Gemmata palustris: one gene and its partner. The protein of the gene in region 1 binds, or shares a complex with, the protein of each later gene. Links are inferred from orthologs where the notes say so. Each region holds a gene or a part of one and is shown in the gene's direction. Other genes may lie near its edges.

Region 1 (7,731 bases):
AGAGCAGCCCCCACCGTCCGAAAAATAGTGTGGCGATAATGTGGCGATTCTGGGGATAAAAAAATGAGGGGTTCCGGTTTTCACCGGAACCCCTTGCTATTTCAGACCTTGCTAAGTGCCCCCTCTCGGGCTCGAACCGAGGACCCGCTGATTAAGAGTCAGCTGCTCTACCAACTGAGCTAAAGGGGCTAACTGCTTATTATCTTGGGAAATCCGACCCCGCCATTCAAGGGGGCTTCGCCGAAAACTTCACCTCTCGGACACACGATTTTGCGCCCCGGTTCGCGCCGGAGCCCGAACCACTGACGCCAACGGACCCGTCTCCATACGATGTCCGCATTCGATCTTCAGTGAAACACAAGGCTCCCGCCATGCTCGTTCCGCTGTCCTGGCTCAAAGATTATGTCCCGCTCCCGGCCGATCCGGGCGCGCTCGTCGAGCGACTGACCATCGCCGGGTTGGAATCTTCCGGGGTGAAAGTTTTTGGGCTGCCGGTGCGAGGAACGCTCCGGGTGAAACCGGAGGACGCGGGCCTGGTGTGGGAGCGCGACAAACTCGTGGTCGCGCAGGTGCTCGAGATCACCAAGCACCCGAACGCCGACACCCTCAAACTCGTCAAACTCGACCTCGGCACGGGCGAGCCGAAGACCGTGATTACCGGGGCCGAAAACATCGCTGTCGGTCAGAGCGGGATGAAGATCATCCTCGGGCTGTGCGGGTCGCAATATTTCTTCACCGGCAAGGACGGCAAGAAGACCGTCATGACGCTGGCGCCGAAGGAGTTGCGCGGCCTCCCGAACGACGCGATGTGCATGTCTGACTTCGAGTTGGGCATCGCGGAGGAGAGTGAGGGCATCATCATTCTCGACGACGCGGACGCGGTCCCGGGCACCCCGGCCCAGGACGTGCTCGGCGAGATCGTCGTCGAACTCGACATCCTGCCGAACATGGCCCGGTGCCTCTCGATGATCGGCATCGCGCGCGAGGTGGCCGCGCTCACCGGCGCGAACGCGACCATCGCCGAGCCGAAGGTGGAGACGGTCGCGGAGACGATCGACGGCAAAGTGCGCGTCGAGATCGCCGACCCCAAACTGTGTTCACGCTACACCGCGACCATCGTTCGCAACGTGACGCTCAAAGCGGCCCCGCGGTGGATGTGTTCGCGCCTGCACTACGCCGGGATGCGGCCCATCAGCAACGCGGTGGACATCACCAACTACGTGATGCTCGAACACGGGCAACCGCTGCACGCCTTTGACTACGACGTGCTCGTGAAGCGCGCCGGTGGTAAAGCCCCGACGATCCTCGTGCGCCCGGCGAAGGCCGGGGAGATGCTCAAAACGCTCGACGGCCAGGACCGCGAACTGTCGCCGGACAACCTCGTGATCGCGGACACGGCGGGACCGATCGCGCTGGCCGGCGTCATGGGCGGCGCGGAAACCGAAGTGAGCGCCGCGACCACGACGATTCTGCTCGAGAGCGCGTGCTTCGATTTCGTCAGCGTGCGCAAGACCGCCCGGCAGTTCAACCTGTTCAGCGAGGCGAGCACGCGGTTCAGCCGCGGCATTCACCCGGAACAGGCGCTGCCGGCCGCGGTTCGTGCCGCGCAACTGTTCCGCGACCACGCCGGGGGCGAAGTGCTGGCCGGGGTTGTAGATGCGTACCCCGCGCCGCTGCCGCCGCAAGTCATCGACCTGGACCAAGCGGAAATTCGGCGCCTTCTGGGTTTCGATATCCCGAGTGCCGAGGTCGTCCGCGTGCTGACCGCGCTCCAGTTTCAGGTGGAACCGGACGGCGAGGACGCATGGACCGTAACGACCCCGCAAACGCGGCTCGACATCCAGGCCGGCACCGCGGACCTCATTGAAGAACTGGCCCGTGTGTACGGGTACGACAACCTGAAAGAGCGCCTGCTCCCGCTCGAGCTACCGGAACCGAAGGGTAACCGCGATATCGAGGGCGAGGACCGCGTTCGCAACTTGCTCGCCGATCAGGGGTTGCAGGAAGCGATCACGTATTCGCTGAGTAGTGTGGAAGCGGAGACGAAACTGGCAGCAGAAAAGAACCCCTCCCCAACCCCTCCCCTAAACGGAGAGGGGCTTAAAACCGCCGATGGCTCTGCTCCCCCTTCCTTCCTAGGGAAGGGGGTTGGGGGGTTAGGTTCTTCCCCCGACGATTTCGTCGCCCTCATGAACCCGCTGTCGCCGGAACGCGCGGTAATGCGGCGCACGCTGCTTCCCGGCTTGCTCGCGGTGGTGCAGAAGAATCTCGAAGCGACCGACAGCGTAGCCATGTACGAACTCGGGTTCGTGTATTTGCCGAAGGCCGACGAGCGATTGCCGAGCGAACCGCGGAAGCTCGCACTCGTGCTGAGCGGTCGGCGGACGGGAGCCGCGTGGGACGACCCGCAGGGCGCGGCGCCGGCGCGCTACGACTTCTACGACCTCAAGGGCGTGGTGGAATCGCTCGCCGGTGACCTGCACCTGCCCGGCGTCACGTTCGCGGCCGTGCAAACCGTACCGTGGTTGCACCCGATGCGCGCCGCGGAACTGCGCGTGAACGGTACCGCGGTCGGCGTGTTCGGCGAACTGCACCCGAAGGTCGCGGCGAACTTCTTACTCGGGGACCGCGCCGTTCAGGTGGCGGAACTCGACCTCGAAGCGGTCCTCGCGGCCGTTCCCGCGCGCTACGGGTACAAGCCGTTCAGCACGTTCCCGCCCGCGAAGCGCGACGTGGCGGTCGTGGTCGCGGACGCGACGCCGGCGGAAGCGGTGCTGGCCGAGATCCGCGCCGGCGGGGGGGATCTGCTCACCGACGCGACCCTCTTCGACGTGTACCGCGGGACCGGCTTGCCGGACGGCACGAAGAGCCTCGCGTTCGCGCTGACGTATCAGGCCCCGGACCGCACGCTCGGCGAGAAGGAGATCGTGAAGGCCCACGAGAAGGTCGAGGGCCGGCTGCGCCACGTGCTGAAGGCGCAGATCCGCGGCAAAGACCTGGCGTGATGGGGAGGCGCCCGTGATCGGAGCCGAAAGGCCGACGTGCGAGGTAGCGGACCTAATGCCCGACGTGTTCGGGCATTAGGCCGGTTCAGGCTCTGGAACGAACCGCGACCACAGGGAGCGGTTCGTCCAACCCGTTAGGATAATCCCGAAACGAGGCGGGCGACAGAAGCCCGCGGCTATTCACTTGCGCGTGCGACAGACCCGTCCCACTCACAAAACCCTTCCGCGGGCTTCTTGGACATGGTGGCGGCGGCACGCTTCAACGAGCGAAAACCATCACACCCGGAGCGTGCAGCGCTCAGAAAATCCCCACCGATCCCTCGGGTTTACAGTTTCCCGTCGACCCCGAGTTGGTGGAAGTAGTGGGTCACTTTGTCCTGGTTTTCGAGGAGCCAATCGATGCTCGGTTCGTTTGCCAGCGCTTTGCGGATCGCCTTGACGGTCGCTTCCCGGTTGACATCGAAAAGCCCTTGATAATCGACCTCCTTGGGGTCGACGGCGAGGACCGCGGGGTCGAGCCAGACCGAGTAAATGATGCCCAGATCGTTGGCACTTTCCTTCGGAATGATCCCCGCGCGGACCGCGTCCAAAACGCCGTTGGCGATGCCCGCCTGGACGCTCCCCATGAGGATGTTCGTGTACCGCGAACTGGTCACCGTCACCTTGCTCACCATCAGCGTCGCGGGGCGCACCTGAACGTCGCTGTTCAGGATCGCGAACACCTTCGTGTGTCCCTTCGTCTGATCGCCGACGAGCGTGGCGAGTGCCGTTCCCACCGGGCCGTCTAATTCACCGATGACGATTTCCGGTTCGGCGCAGAGGTAATCCTTGTCGCCCTCGACCAGTGCCTCGCCCGTCCGCATCCCGATCCGCCCCGCCATGTCGCCTCCTCGAACTTGGTAAACTTCGGTGCCCGGTGTGCGCGTCAACAAGTGCGAACGCGGGCGGCAGTGTTTCCAGCGCTGCCTTCTGGTTTTGCAGGGCCTTTGGCGCGGGGTCGCGCCCGCCCTTCTTCGTCGCCATCACCACGGCGGCAATCACCCCGATGACGATCAAAATAGCCGCGACGAGCCGGAAGATCTTCCAGAAGCTCCACGGCCGTTCGCCAGAGACCTTGCCCGACCGCCCGTTAATGAGGATCTGGAACAGCTTCTGTTGGTAGTGGTAATTGGCCAACCACACGGGAAGCAGACAGTGCTTGAACGTGATACCGAGGTACCGCGTATCGGTCGTCTCGATGCGCTGGTGGTCGCCGCCAATGTCCCGCACGATGAGGTGGCGGATCTTCGGCTCCATCATCTCCTTCGCGACCACCAAGCCGGCCTTCAGATCCACCGCGTACCGTTCCGTCTTCAGACCCGCGAGGAACGAATCCTGAAAAGGCTCGAGTTCCCCCGTATCCCACGGTTCGAGCCCGCTGATGAGGTGCCCGGGAATGCTCTTCGACCCGCACACGAGCACGTCGTCGAAGAAGTGTTGCACCTCGCCGGTAACCGGGTACCAGTTCGTTTTCGTCACCGTGCGACTGCGCTCGACCTCGTTCCCGTTGTTATCTTTCTCGGTGTAATACTCCGTTTCCTGGTAGTTGTCGCCGCGCATCCCGCGGTACCGCGTGTACGTCATCGCGTCGTAAGTCCAGTACGGCAGGTACACGCCGGCGAGCTGACCGAGGTTCGCGAGCTTCTTCAGCTCCGTGGGGGCGAACCAGAGCCCGTGGAGCCACGTGTCGAACGACTCGCGGGCGGCCCGTAAGTCCACCGCGAACGGGATCACCGACTCCGGCGGGAGCATCCCTTCAACGACTTCGGGCTTGTTCTCCAGGTGCGTGCTGCAGAACGGACAGGTGTCCGTGACGACCTTGTCCTCGAGGAGCACCATCGCCCCGCACCCGCTGCACTTCGTCTGCGTGGAGCGCCCCGCGATCCCGCCGACGTTGCCCTTCACGAGCTTGCTGGCGTACTCGTTGAAGTCGCGCTCCTCGACCTCCGCCCCGCCCTCTTCGACGTCCGACGTGTGCCCGCAGTACGGGCACTTGAGCGCGCGCGAGCGCGGGTCGAACTCGACTTTCGCCCCGCAGTTCAAGCACGGAAAGAGTTTGCCCTTCGGGGGCGCGCTCGAAACCGTCGGCTCCTTGTCCACCTGCGGTTGGGTCGCGGGGGGCAGCGGGGGCGGATCGGACGACGGGAGCGGAGGAGGTTGGGACATGCGCAAGTCCAGGCGAACGGCCGGCGCGAGCCGGCTGGTGAGACGCTCGCGCCCCACGCCGCGAGCCGTCATGAGTATGAATTAACCGCTGGGGTCGGTCACCGGCCGGCTCACACCGGCCGTTCGCCTCAACTGGGAAGCGGCGGCGGTACCGCGGCGAAGAGTGATGCCAGTTCCGGCACGGTTTCGGCGGCGGCCCAGCCCGCCATGCCCGCCCTCCACACTAGCGAGGTGCGGTTGATAGTGCCCGAGTTGATGTGTGCCGCGAGCGCCGCCAGATCGAACGGCCCGGCCTGAGCGCCGTTGATCGCCGCGTGGAAGGTGACCGCGGTCGGGAGCGGCGGCGGCGCGCTCGCTCCGGCCGGCGGAGCGGTGTTCGCGGGGGTCACAACGCCCGGCGCCCCGGCCGCACCCGCGAACGCGCCACCCATTTGTTGACCTACGGCAAGCCCCGCACCGAGGCTCGCGCCCATTCCGGCCAGCCCGCCCGGGTTCGCCGCCGCTGTGGGAATGGCCTCCGCGGTCTGGAACTTCGTGTACTGGTCGAGGTTGCCGAGTACCGACATCTGCGAGCGCTTGTCGAGGGCCGCTTCGACTTCGGGCGGGAGCGAAATGTTCTCGACGAAGAACTGCGTGAGCGACACGCCCATCTTCGCCATTTCCGGCGCAATGCGCTCGAGCGCGATCTTCCCGACCTTCTCGTAGTTCCCCGCGAGGTCCAGCATCGGGATGCGCGACGCACCGAGCGCGTCAATGAAGCGCGACACGACCACGTTGCGGAACTGCGCGGAGATCTCGTACAGCTCGAACGACGGGTCGGTCGAGACGAGCTCTTTCAGGAACGTGCCCGGATCGGTGACCTTGAAGGCGTAGCTCCCGAACGCCCGCAGCCGCACCGGACCGAACTCCGGGTCGCGGTACATGATCGGGTTCTGCGTGCCCCACTTCTGGTTCGTCCACTGGCGCGTGGAGATGAAGTACACCTCGCACTTGAACGGCGACTCGAAGCCGTACTTCCAGCCGAGGATGGTCGAGAGGATGGGCATGTTCTTCGTGTCGAGCGTGTACATGCCCGGCACTTTCACGTCCGCGAGCTGCCCCTCCTTCACGAACCCGGCGGCCTGCCCCTCGCGCACGACGAGTTTGGCGCCGTTCTTGATCTCGTTCTTGTGGCGCGTGAACCGGTGCGCGAGGATCTCGTTCTGGCTCGGCTCGGTCCACTCGATGATGTCGATGAACTGACCCGACACCCAATCACGCAGCCCCATGACGGACCTCCGGCTAACGAGTGACGTGCAGCGGATACGCTCATGGTGCGCGCCGCACTGTAAGAAGGCAACGAAATCCTTGTCCGGGCCACATTTCTCCCGAGCGACCGAACCGGCCGGTCAATACGGGGGGAGCAGTCGTCGGGCGGCGTGAACGAGTACCCACGCGAAGAACGCCGCGTTCCGCGCCGGTAGCACCCACACGGCGAGCGGTTCGGCGCATTGGGGCGCACTCAGCCACGCTCCCTCGGCGACGCGCCCGGCGAGTTTCTCCACCCAGCGCACCGAGCGCGGCCAATCAATCGCACCGCGGAGCCACTCCGCCGGGATGCCCGCTTTGCCGACTCGCGCGCCGACGAGCGCGCCGGCAATCGCCGCAACCGTGTCCGTGTCCCCGCCGCATCGGATCGCTGACTGAACCGCCGTGCGGAAATTATCTGGGTACCGCAGCCACGCGTACAGCGATACCGGAACCGTGTGGTACATGTAGCCGGTGGCGCCGCGCTTTAATCCGAGATCGAGCGCGAACTCTTCTGTGGTTCGCTCTAAAAGCAGGCTCTTCACCGCACCTTCGAGCGTCTCGAGTAACGGCCCCGAGGCCGGCTCGGTACCGAGTAGTTCGCGGAGTTCCGCTAAGAATTGCGCAGGTTCTGGCAAAGTGCCCGTTCGCGTTTCGGCCGCACGATGAGCCGCCCACGCGACCGCAAGTGCGCCAACTTCGGCTTTGGGATCAGTGTGTGTGAGGCGAGTGGAAATGCGCGCGAAGTGCTTCAATCGCGCAGGATCGGAGCCGAAACAGAGGCCCAGAATCGGCGCGCGCATCGCGGGGCCGTTACCGGCGGAAAACACGCCGCTGTGCTCAGGCGACCAGCCGAGCCACAGCTTCGCGCACGCGCGGATCGTGGCGCGCCCGGTCCCCGCAGGAACCCCCGCAGACCACCAGCGAAGTCGGCGCGCGAGGTCGTGCTGAAATTCCGCTGCGTCGCCGCCGGAAACGAGCAGCGCCTGGCCGGTTAGACAGGCGTGCTCGGTGTCGTCGGAGAACAACCCGCGGCGAAAGAAAAATTGGTAACGATCGAGGTGCGGAAACAGCTTCTTCGCGCGCCGGGGAGACAAGTTCTCGCACGGCAAGCCCAGCGCGTCGCCGACCGCGAGTCCGAGCATGGAACCGGTAATTGCGTCGCGGTCGGGGGGCATGCGGCAATTCTACCAGCGCCGGTTAGCGCCCGATAGGGCTGGGGCGATCAATGTAA
Region 2 (7,513 bases), 5.6 Mb from region 1 along the record:
CAAAAGTACCCAGAACTCTACAAGAGCATCTCGGGCACGTTCCAGAACACCGAGTTCAAGGCCGCAATCGACGCCTTCGCACGGGTATTAGGCACGAGTGACGGGGACGCGCTCGTGGAGTACGTCGTGTTCGGTTCCTCCAATAAGAGCGGCAGTGCTACGGTCGTCCGCACCAGGATGGACATCGACGGTACCGCGCTCGGGAAACTGCCCGGCGCTCAACAGAAGACCCTCGGTAGTGGCACTTACTACCTCGTCGACGGTTTCAAGGGGGGGGCCAAGGTGCGCGTCTTTTCCCCGACCAGTCGGTTGATCGCGTACTGTTCGACAGATGTGCCAGAAGGGGTGTTTCAGAAGATGCTCGGCGGTCACGCCGACAGCAAAGAGAAAACGGTCGGGGTGCGGGCCGGTGAATTGGGTAAGCGGGTCACGAAAGGGACGTTCTGGAGTATGACGCTTTATCAGGGCGAGAACAAACCGCCGGCCGCGAGTGCGGGCGGTGCTCAGGGCGGAAACAACGACGATGGTAACGCCCAATTCGCCCGCTTGGTGGCCGATACGCTGGCCGGTTCAAAGGGTTGGGGGTGGAAAGCTAGTATTGGGAGTCGCGAAATCCGGTTCGAGATCACGGTGTGGTACAACGAAGGGGACAAGGCTTCAAATACGTCGAAAAAATTCAAAGAAAGCGATCTCGGCAAGGGCGATGAGGGCACCCCGCCGAAGTGGTGGAAAGAAAAGATCGATAGTTTGGGCAAGAAGATCGGGGCGCAGATGCTCTCGAACGTCGGGTGCGGTTCGTCGGGCGACCTCTTCTTCGCCAAGTCCGCTGTCGACACTGTCGACCTGAAGGACGCGGTCAGTAGCGTGGCGGGCAAAGTCACGGGGAAATCGGGTGGAATGGGCGGACCTCCCGGCGGACCCGGTGGCCCTCCTGGTGGTCCGGGCGGTCCTCCCGGTGGCCCCCCGGTTGGGCCTCCCGGCGGACCGGGGGCCCCGGGGCGCCCGCCCAAGACGAGGCGACGCGCGTGGGTACGCCGGTGACGGTGGTGCCCGATCAACACTCCGCGGGTGTGCCGTGGCCGCCGAGCAACCCGCGCGGGGCGCTCGCCGTTCTCGTGAGCGGCGGGTCCGACAGCGCGATCCTGCTGGCCGAAGCCGTTCGTGCGTACCCAGCGGTGTTCCCGCTCTACGTTCGCACCGGGTTGCACTGGGAAGAAGTTGAGAGAGCGCACCTCGATCGCTTCCTGGAAGCCATTCGCGCACCGACACTTCGCCCGCTCCGCGCCCTGGATGAACCGATTCGCGATGTGTACGGCGCCCACTGGAGCGTGTCGGGCGCGGGCACGCCCGGCGCCGATTCGCCGGACGAAGCCGTGTTCCTCCCCGGGCGCAACGTGCTCCTACTCGCCAAGCCGCTCCTCTGGTGCCACCTGAACGGCGTACCGGAGATCGCCACCGCACCGCTCGGTGCGAACCCGTTCCCCGACGCGACCCCTCGGTTCTACGATGACTTCGCGGCGATCGTGAGTTCGGCCGTGAACGGGAGCGTCCGCGTGCTCCGCCCGTACTCCGCGTTACACAAAGTCGATGTGCTGCGCCGCGGGCGCGGGCTGCCACTAGAACACACGTTCTCGTGCCTCCGGCCCGTTGGCGAGTTGCACTGCGGGGCGTGCAACAAGTGCGCGGAACGCAAGCACGGGTTCCGCGACGCCGAGATGCCCGACCCCACGCGATACGCGAGCTGAAGCCCCGCGGTTCCGCTCTTACGAGCCGGGCGCCAGGAGACGATGGATGTTCAGGGTGACCAAAGAGATCCACTTCTGTTACGGGCACCGGCTGCTGAACTACGCCGGCAAGTGCCGGAACCTGCACGGGCACAACGGTAAGGCCGTCGTCACGGTGGAAACCGAGGCGCTCGATGCGCTCGGCATGGTGGTGGACTTCTCCGAGATCAAGCGCGTCATCGGGAAGTGGATCGACGACACCCTCGACCACCGGATGCTCCTGCACCGGGACGATCCGATCATCGCGGAACTGCTCCGGCAGGGCGAGCCGTTCGTGGAGTTGGACGCGAACCCGACCGCGGAGACCATCGCGCGCCTCATCTTCGACCGCGCCGTCGAGCACGGGCTGCCCGTCACGGAAGTGACACTGTGGGAGACCGAGAACTCGTTCGCGACGTACCGGCCCACGCCCGGTGTGCCCACCAAACCGGTTACGATGCGCGAAGTGGCCGGGAACCCGGTGCCGGTCCCCACGCGCGCGTAGGCCGGACGCGAACCCGTCGCCGCTATATCCTGTCTCAACGATCACAGTGACGCTGGGAGCGGTAGATATGGCCGATGCGACGCCTCTCGACGATTTGAAGCAGCTTGAAGGGCAAGCCCTCACACACCTTCAACAGTGCGGGGACGAGTCCGCACTTCGCGCCTGGAACACGCAGTATTTTGGCGACAAGGGCGTGGTGAAGGCCGCCATGTCCAACCTTGGCAAGATTCCGAAGGACCAGAAGCCGGCTTACGGAGCTGAACTGAACCGAATCAAGGCCGCAATTACCGCGGCTTACGAGGCGGCACTTGCGGACGCGAAGGAGAAGGCCCTTCAAGTCAGTTTGACGACGAACCCGCTCGACGTGACGCTCCCCGGGCGCGCACAGACCCGGGGGCGGTTGCACCCCGCGACGCAAATCCTCCAGCAAATTTACTCCATCTTCGCGGACCTCGGGTTCCAGGTGTACCGGACTCGTGAGGTCGAAACGGACGAGCTGAACTTCGAGTTCCTGAACATGCCCGCGCACCACCCGGCGCGCGACATGTGGGACACGTTCTTCACCACCACACCGGGTGTCGTGCTCCGCACGCACACGTCCCCGGGGCAGATCCACGTGATGCGCGAGGCCGCGGGCAAGCCCATCCGCGTGATCCTGCCCGGGATGTGTTACCGCAACGAGGCGATCAGCACCCGGAGCGAGATCCAGTTCTACCAAGTGGAAGGCTTGGTGGTCGGCGAGGGCGTGACGATGGCCGACCTGAAGGGCACGATCACCGCGTTCGCGCGTCGGATGTTCGGCCCGGAGCGGCAAGTCCGCATTCGCTCCAGTTACTTCCCGTTCACGGAACCGAGCATCGAAGTGGACATCGACTGGCCGCAGGACGACCCGAACCGCGACCGGCTCACGAAGGGCACCGGGTGGCTCGAAATCCTGGGCGCGGGTATGGTTCACCCGAACGTGCTGCGCGCCGGCGGGTACGACCCGGAGAAGGTGACGGGATTCGCGTTCGGCATGGGGCCGCAGCGGATGCTGATGCTCAAGCACGCCATTGACGATATTCGCCTCTTTTGGCAAAACGATCTGCGGTTCCTGAAGCAGTTTTGAGCGGCCGAATTCGCGGGTGGTCGATGCCGATCGTTTATCACTGCCCGCACTGTCGCCAGCCGGTCACCGTGCCCGACGCCGTGCTCGGGCAGGCGATTGGGTGCCCACACTGCCGCGGCGCGTTCCAGACGTTTCCGGCGCAAGCACCGACACCGGTCCCGTCCGCACAACAACCGCTCTCGCTCGACGACGAACCGGCCGATACCGGGAACGGGTTCGATCAACTGGATTCCCCGCGCCGGGGGCGCAACGGAAGCGCGTCGCGTTACCGTGCGCAAAAGAAGGGAACGCCGCTCCCGAACATCACGGCCACAATTGCTGCGGTGATCGGGAGCGCGCTCGTAATGGTTTACAACCAAGCGAATCGGCGCCCGGGTCAGGGCTTCGATATCAAGGAAGTGCTCATCTCCGCCGTCGTGGGCGGCATCAGTGCCGGGATCGGGTTCGGGATCGGCAAGCTCATCGAAGGCAACACGAACACTTATTCCAAACGCTCGCGGCGCGACGAGGACTGATGCCCGAACCCGTTCGCACTTCACGTCTTCCGCTTCACCGCATAACCGTACTGAATGGGCCAACTCGGTTCCTGGCTCAGCGCTTGCTGGGCTTTCAGCGCCCAGTACGGTTCGCGCAGCAGTTCGCGCGCGAGGAACACCAGATCGGCCGCGCCAGACGTGACGATCTCGTTCGCCTGGTGCGCGTCCGTAATCAGCCCCACGGCACCCGTCAGCAGACCGGTTTGGGCACGAACCGTGTCCGCGAACGGTACTTGGTAGCCCTTCCCGACCGGGATCTTCGCGTGCGGCACGAGCGCGCCACTCGAGCAGTCGATCAGATCGACGCCGAGTGGCTTGAGCGCCTTCGCGAGTTCCACCGATTGCGGCAAATCCCATCCGCCCTCGACCCAATCGGTCGCGGAGATGCGCACGAACAGCGGGACATCTTGTGGGAGCACCGCACGAACCGCGGTGGTCGTTTCGAGTACGAACCGCATCCGGTTCTCGAGGCTACCTCCGTACCGGTCCGTGCGGTGGTTCGATAACGGCGAGAGGAACTCGTGCATCAGGTAGCCGTGAGCCGAGTGGATCTCGATCACGCGGAAGCCGGCCTTTATTGCGCGCTGAGCCGCGACTCGAAATTGCTCGGTAATGGCGCGAATACCCGCTTCGTCCAGCGCGGTCGGCGCGCGGCTCCCTTCGGTGAACGGGATCGCACTCGGCGCAACGTGCTGCCACCCGCCGGCCTCGAGCGACAGTTGCTCCCCGCCCTCCCACGGCACGCCACAACTCGCCTTTCGCCCCGCGTGCGCGATCTGGATACCGGGCATCGCGCCCATTCGCGCGATGAACGCGGCCACGCGCGCGAGTGCGTCCGCGTGGGCGTCGCTCCAGATGCCGAGGTCGCCCGGCGTGATGCGCCCCTCGGGGGCGACCGCGGTCGCTTCCACGAACACGAGGCCCGTTCCGCCGGCCGCCCGGCTCCCGAGGTGAACGAGGTGCCAGTCGTCCGCCATGCCGTCGGCCGCGCAGTATTGGCACATCGGCGAAACGACGATGCGGTTGCGGAACGTGACCCCGCGGATCGTGAGCGGGGACAGGAGATCGGTGTCCGGCACGTTACGATCGTGGCTGACGCCCGACGGGCACCCCGCGTGCGAAGCTTCGCTCATAGTGAAATCGTGTGATGGGTCGGGCGAGAAAAAGGAACGACGGGAACCAGACGAACGGCCGAGGCACCCGAACGGACCGGGCGCTCAATCCGACGTTTCGGTCTTTTGTTCCGGGATCGGCTCCATCTTCGGCTTGGACTTGGTCTGTTTGGGCGGCTTGGCCACCGCGACCGAGGCGGCCTTCACCACCTTCACCGCGCGCGGGTCGGGCATCGCCGGGCTCGCCGTCACAGTTTCGCGGAGCTTTTTGCGCGCACGCGACAGGACCGCACCGATGGTGTTGACCGGCACATCGGTTTCCGTGCTGATCTCTTCGTAGGTGCGGCCTTCCAGGTAATAGAGCCGGACGATTTCTTTCTCCTGACCGGAGAGCCGCTTGAGTAGCTTCTCGACCTCTTCCAGGCTCTCCATTCCCTTTTGCGCGGCCGGCGCGTCATCGGGTTCCGCCTCCGTCAACCGCGACTCGCCCCGCTTGATCGCGTCCTTCACCTTCTGGCGCCGGGCCAGTTCGTGAACGCAGATGCGCCGGGCCACGACGGTGAGGTACGTCGCGAGGCTGGACTGCTTGCGGAACTCGCGGAGCACTTTGAAGTTGTTGGCGACGATCTGGAGCAACACTTCGGCGGCGATGTCCTCGACGTCCTCGGGGCCGACGCGGCTACTGCGCAAGTGCGCGGTGTACCCGATCGTGTGGTAGATGAGGCTGAGGAACCGGTCCACGAAGTCGTTCCACGACCCCGGGTCGCGGTTCAAACACCGTTTGAGCAGGTCGCGGTCCACCGCGGTGAACGGAGTATCGGCATCCACGGCCTAGCGCCTCGGTTGTTCGTCAGAGGGGCACGTCCAACAGTATAAAGCCTAGCCGGTGTTGGAACCTTTCACAACGGCCGGGTGCGAATCCGTCCACACCCCCATTTTACCCACTGCCAGTGCGACCGGCACAACCGGATTTCATTCGTCTTGGGATTCGGTGCGGGACCGGGCACAACGGAGCTTGTCGGGACCGAAGCCGCGAGCCAAAAGTAAGCCTCAACGGGTCGGAATTACCTTCCACACACGCTGGGTGCCATTAACTACACCTCGTGCATTCGCGCCATTCTGTATCAACAGGATAATCGTCTTAAAAGTACAAACCCCCGACCCCGGCAGACTTGAGCGCATCTTTGCAAAATCGCGTAACGGGTCGGGTGCTAGACCCTTGAGAGCGTTTCTGTCGGCTGGTAGGCTAAAATCCGTGTTTGTGTTCCGCTCTGATTAACCCCTTTGGCCGGCCCCAGAGGAACCTCAATGCGCACGACGCCCATCACGGCGGTATTCGGGTTGCTGCTCGTCGCGACGTTCGCAGCCGGGGGGAAAGAAATCTATTACGGGGGCGGCTCGCCAACCCCGATGCCGCTGGTGGCCGAAGGACCGGGTGACACGGCCGTCGAGCAGTTGATTAAAGACCTCGGGGCCGAGGACTGGCGCACCCGCGAACTGGCCGGGCGCGAACTGACCACGAAAGGCGAAAAGGCACTCCCGTACATGCGCCGCGCGCTTCTCGCGACCGAAAACCCCGAAGTCCAGCGCCGGCTCTCGGTGCTCGTGAAGAAAGTGGACTTCGACCGCCTCGTGGCCCCCAAGCGCGTCACCCTGAGCGCCAAGGACCTGAGCGCCAAGGACATCATGGCGGACATCGCCAAACAGACCGGTTACAAGATCGAGTTCAACGAGCAGGCGAACACGAAACACTCCTTCGAGTTCAACGACACCCCGTTCTGGCAGGTCATCGACACCGTGGCGAATGCGTGCGGGGCCACGGTGTACACGGAGTACGAAGACGACACCATTCGCATCTACAACCAGGACTCCGTCAGCCCCCACGTCGCCTACGCGGGGCCGTTCCGGTTCACCGCGACCAACATCCAGTGCAACCGCACCGTGCAGCTCTCTAACCTCAGCCGGCGCGGGGGCGGCGAGCGGGTGAACGAGTACCTGAGCCTGAGTTTCCAGGTGCAGTCCGAACCGAAGAACCCGATGCTCAGCGTTTCGCAGCCGGAACTGGTCACCGCGACCGACAACCTGGGCGGGTCGCTCCTGCCCCCGCGCGAGAACAACAACTACGCGTACCGGTCGGGCTACTACAACCGCGGCAGCCGCTCGCACAACCAGTCGATGAGCGTGAACCTGTCCCGCATCGATCGCAGCGCGACGAGCATCAAGGAACTCAAGGGGCGCGTGCGCGTCGAACTGCTCTCGGGCACGTCGCCGGAGGTGACCGTCCCGGACCCGCTGAAGGTGAAGAAGAAAACGTTCACCGGCCGCACCGCGGACCTCGAAGTGACCTCCGTCGACCCGGACGCGAACAACAAGGGCGTGTTCACAGTCAACGTGACCGCGAAGAACCGGACCCCCGTGGACCCGCGCCGCGGCGACGACTACATGTGGGCCAACAACATCCAGCAGCGCATCGAGTTGTCGGACGAGAG

Evidence for each region. The genes of interacting proteins can lie anywhere in the genome.
Region 2: the proteins of pheT (region 1) and J8F10_RS27760 are in contact, whole or in part, in a crystal structure (PDB 6P24), measured with the Escherichia coli proteins. The link is inferred for Gemmata palustris from one-to-one orthologs.

Annotation. Positions count from the first base shown.
Region 1 is NZ_JAGKQQ010000001.1:1,068,986-1,076,716, reverse strand. The notes cover bases 2-3,205. They hold pheT (phenylalanine--tRNA ligase subunit beta), read left to right. Parts: upstream 2-371; coding sequence 372-3,005; downstream 3,006-3,205. In the rest of the region: fae (formaldehyde-activating enzyme), read right to left, coding at 3,332-3,886; J8F10_RS04405 (hypothetical protein), read right to left, coding at 3,795-5,282; J8F10_RS04400 (SPFH domain-containing protein), read right to left, coding at 5,339-6,478; J8F10_RS04395 (ADP-ribosylglycohydrolase family protein), read right to left, coding at 6,599-7,675; J8F10_RS04390 (hypothetical protein), read right to left, coding at 7,698-7,731.
Region 2 is NZ_JAGKQQ010000001.1:6,671,456-6,678,968, forward strand. The notes cover bases 1,370-4,355. They hold J8F10_RS27760 (phenylalanine--tRNA ligase subunit alpha), read left to right. Parts: upstream 1,370-2,335; coding sequence 2,336-3,376; downstream 3,377-4,355. Other genes in these bases: J8F10_RS27750 (7-cyano-7-deazaguanine synthase), read left to right, coding at 1,370-1,745; J8F10_RS27755 (6-pyruvoyl trahydropterin synthase family protein), read left to right, coding at 1,792-2,268; J8F10_RS27765 (hypothetical protein), read left to right, coding at 3,400-3,891; J8F10_RS27770 (NADH:flavin oxidoreductase/NADH oxidase), read right to left, coding at 3,912-4,355. Outside these bases: J8F10_RS27745 (hypothetical protein), read left to right, coding at 1-1,041; more of J8F10_RS27750, read left to right, coding at 1,026-1,369; more of J8F10_RS27770, read right to left, coding at 4,356-5,045; J8F10_RS27775 (RNA polymerase sigma factor), read right to left, coding at 5,130-5,852; J8F10_RS27780 (hypothetical protein), read left to right, coding at 6,333-7,513.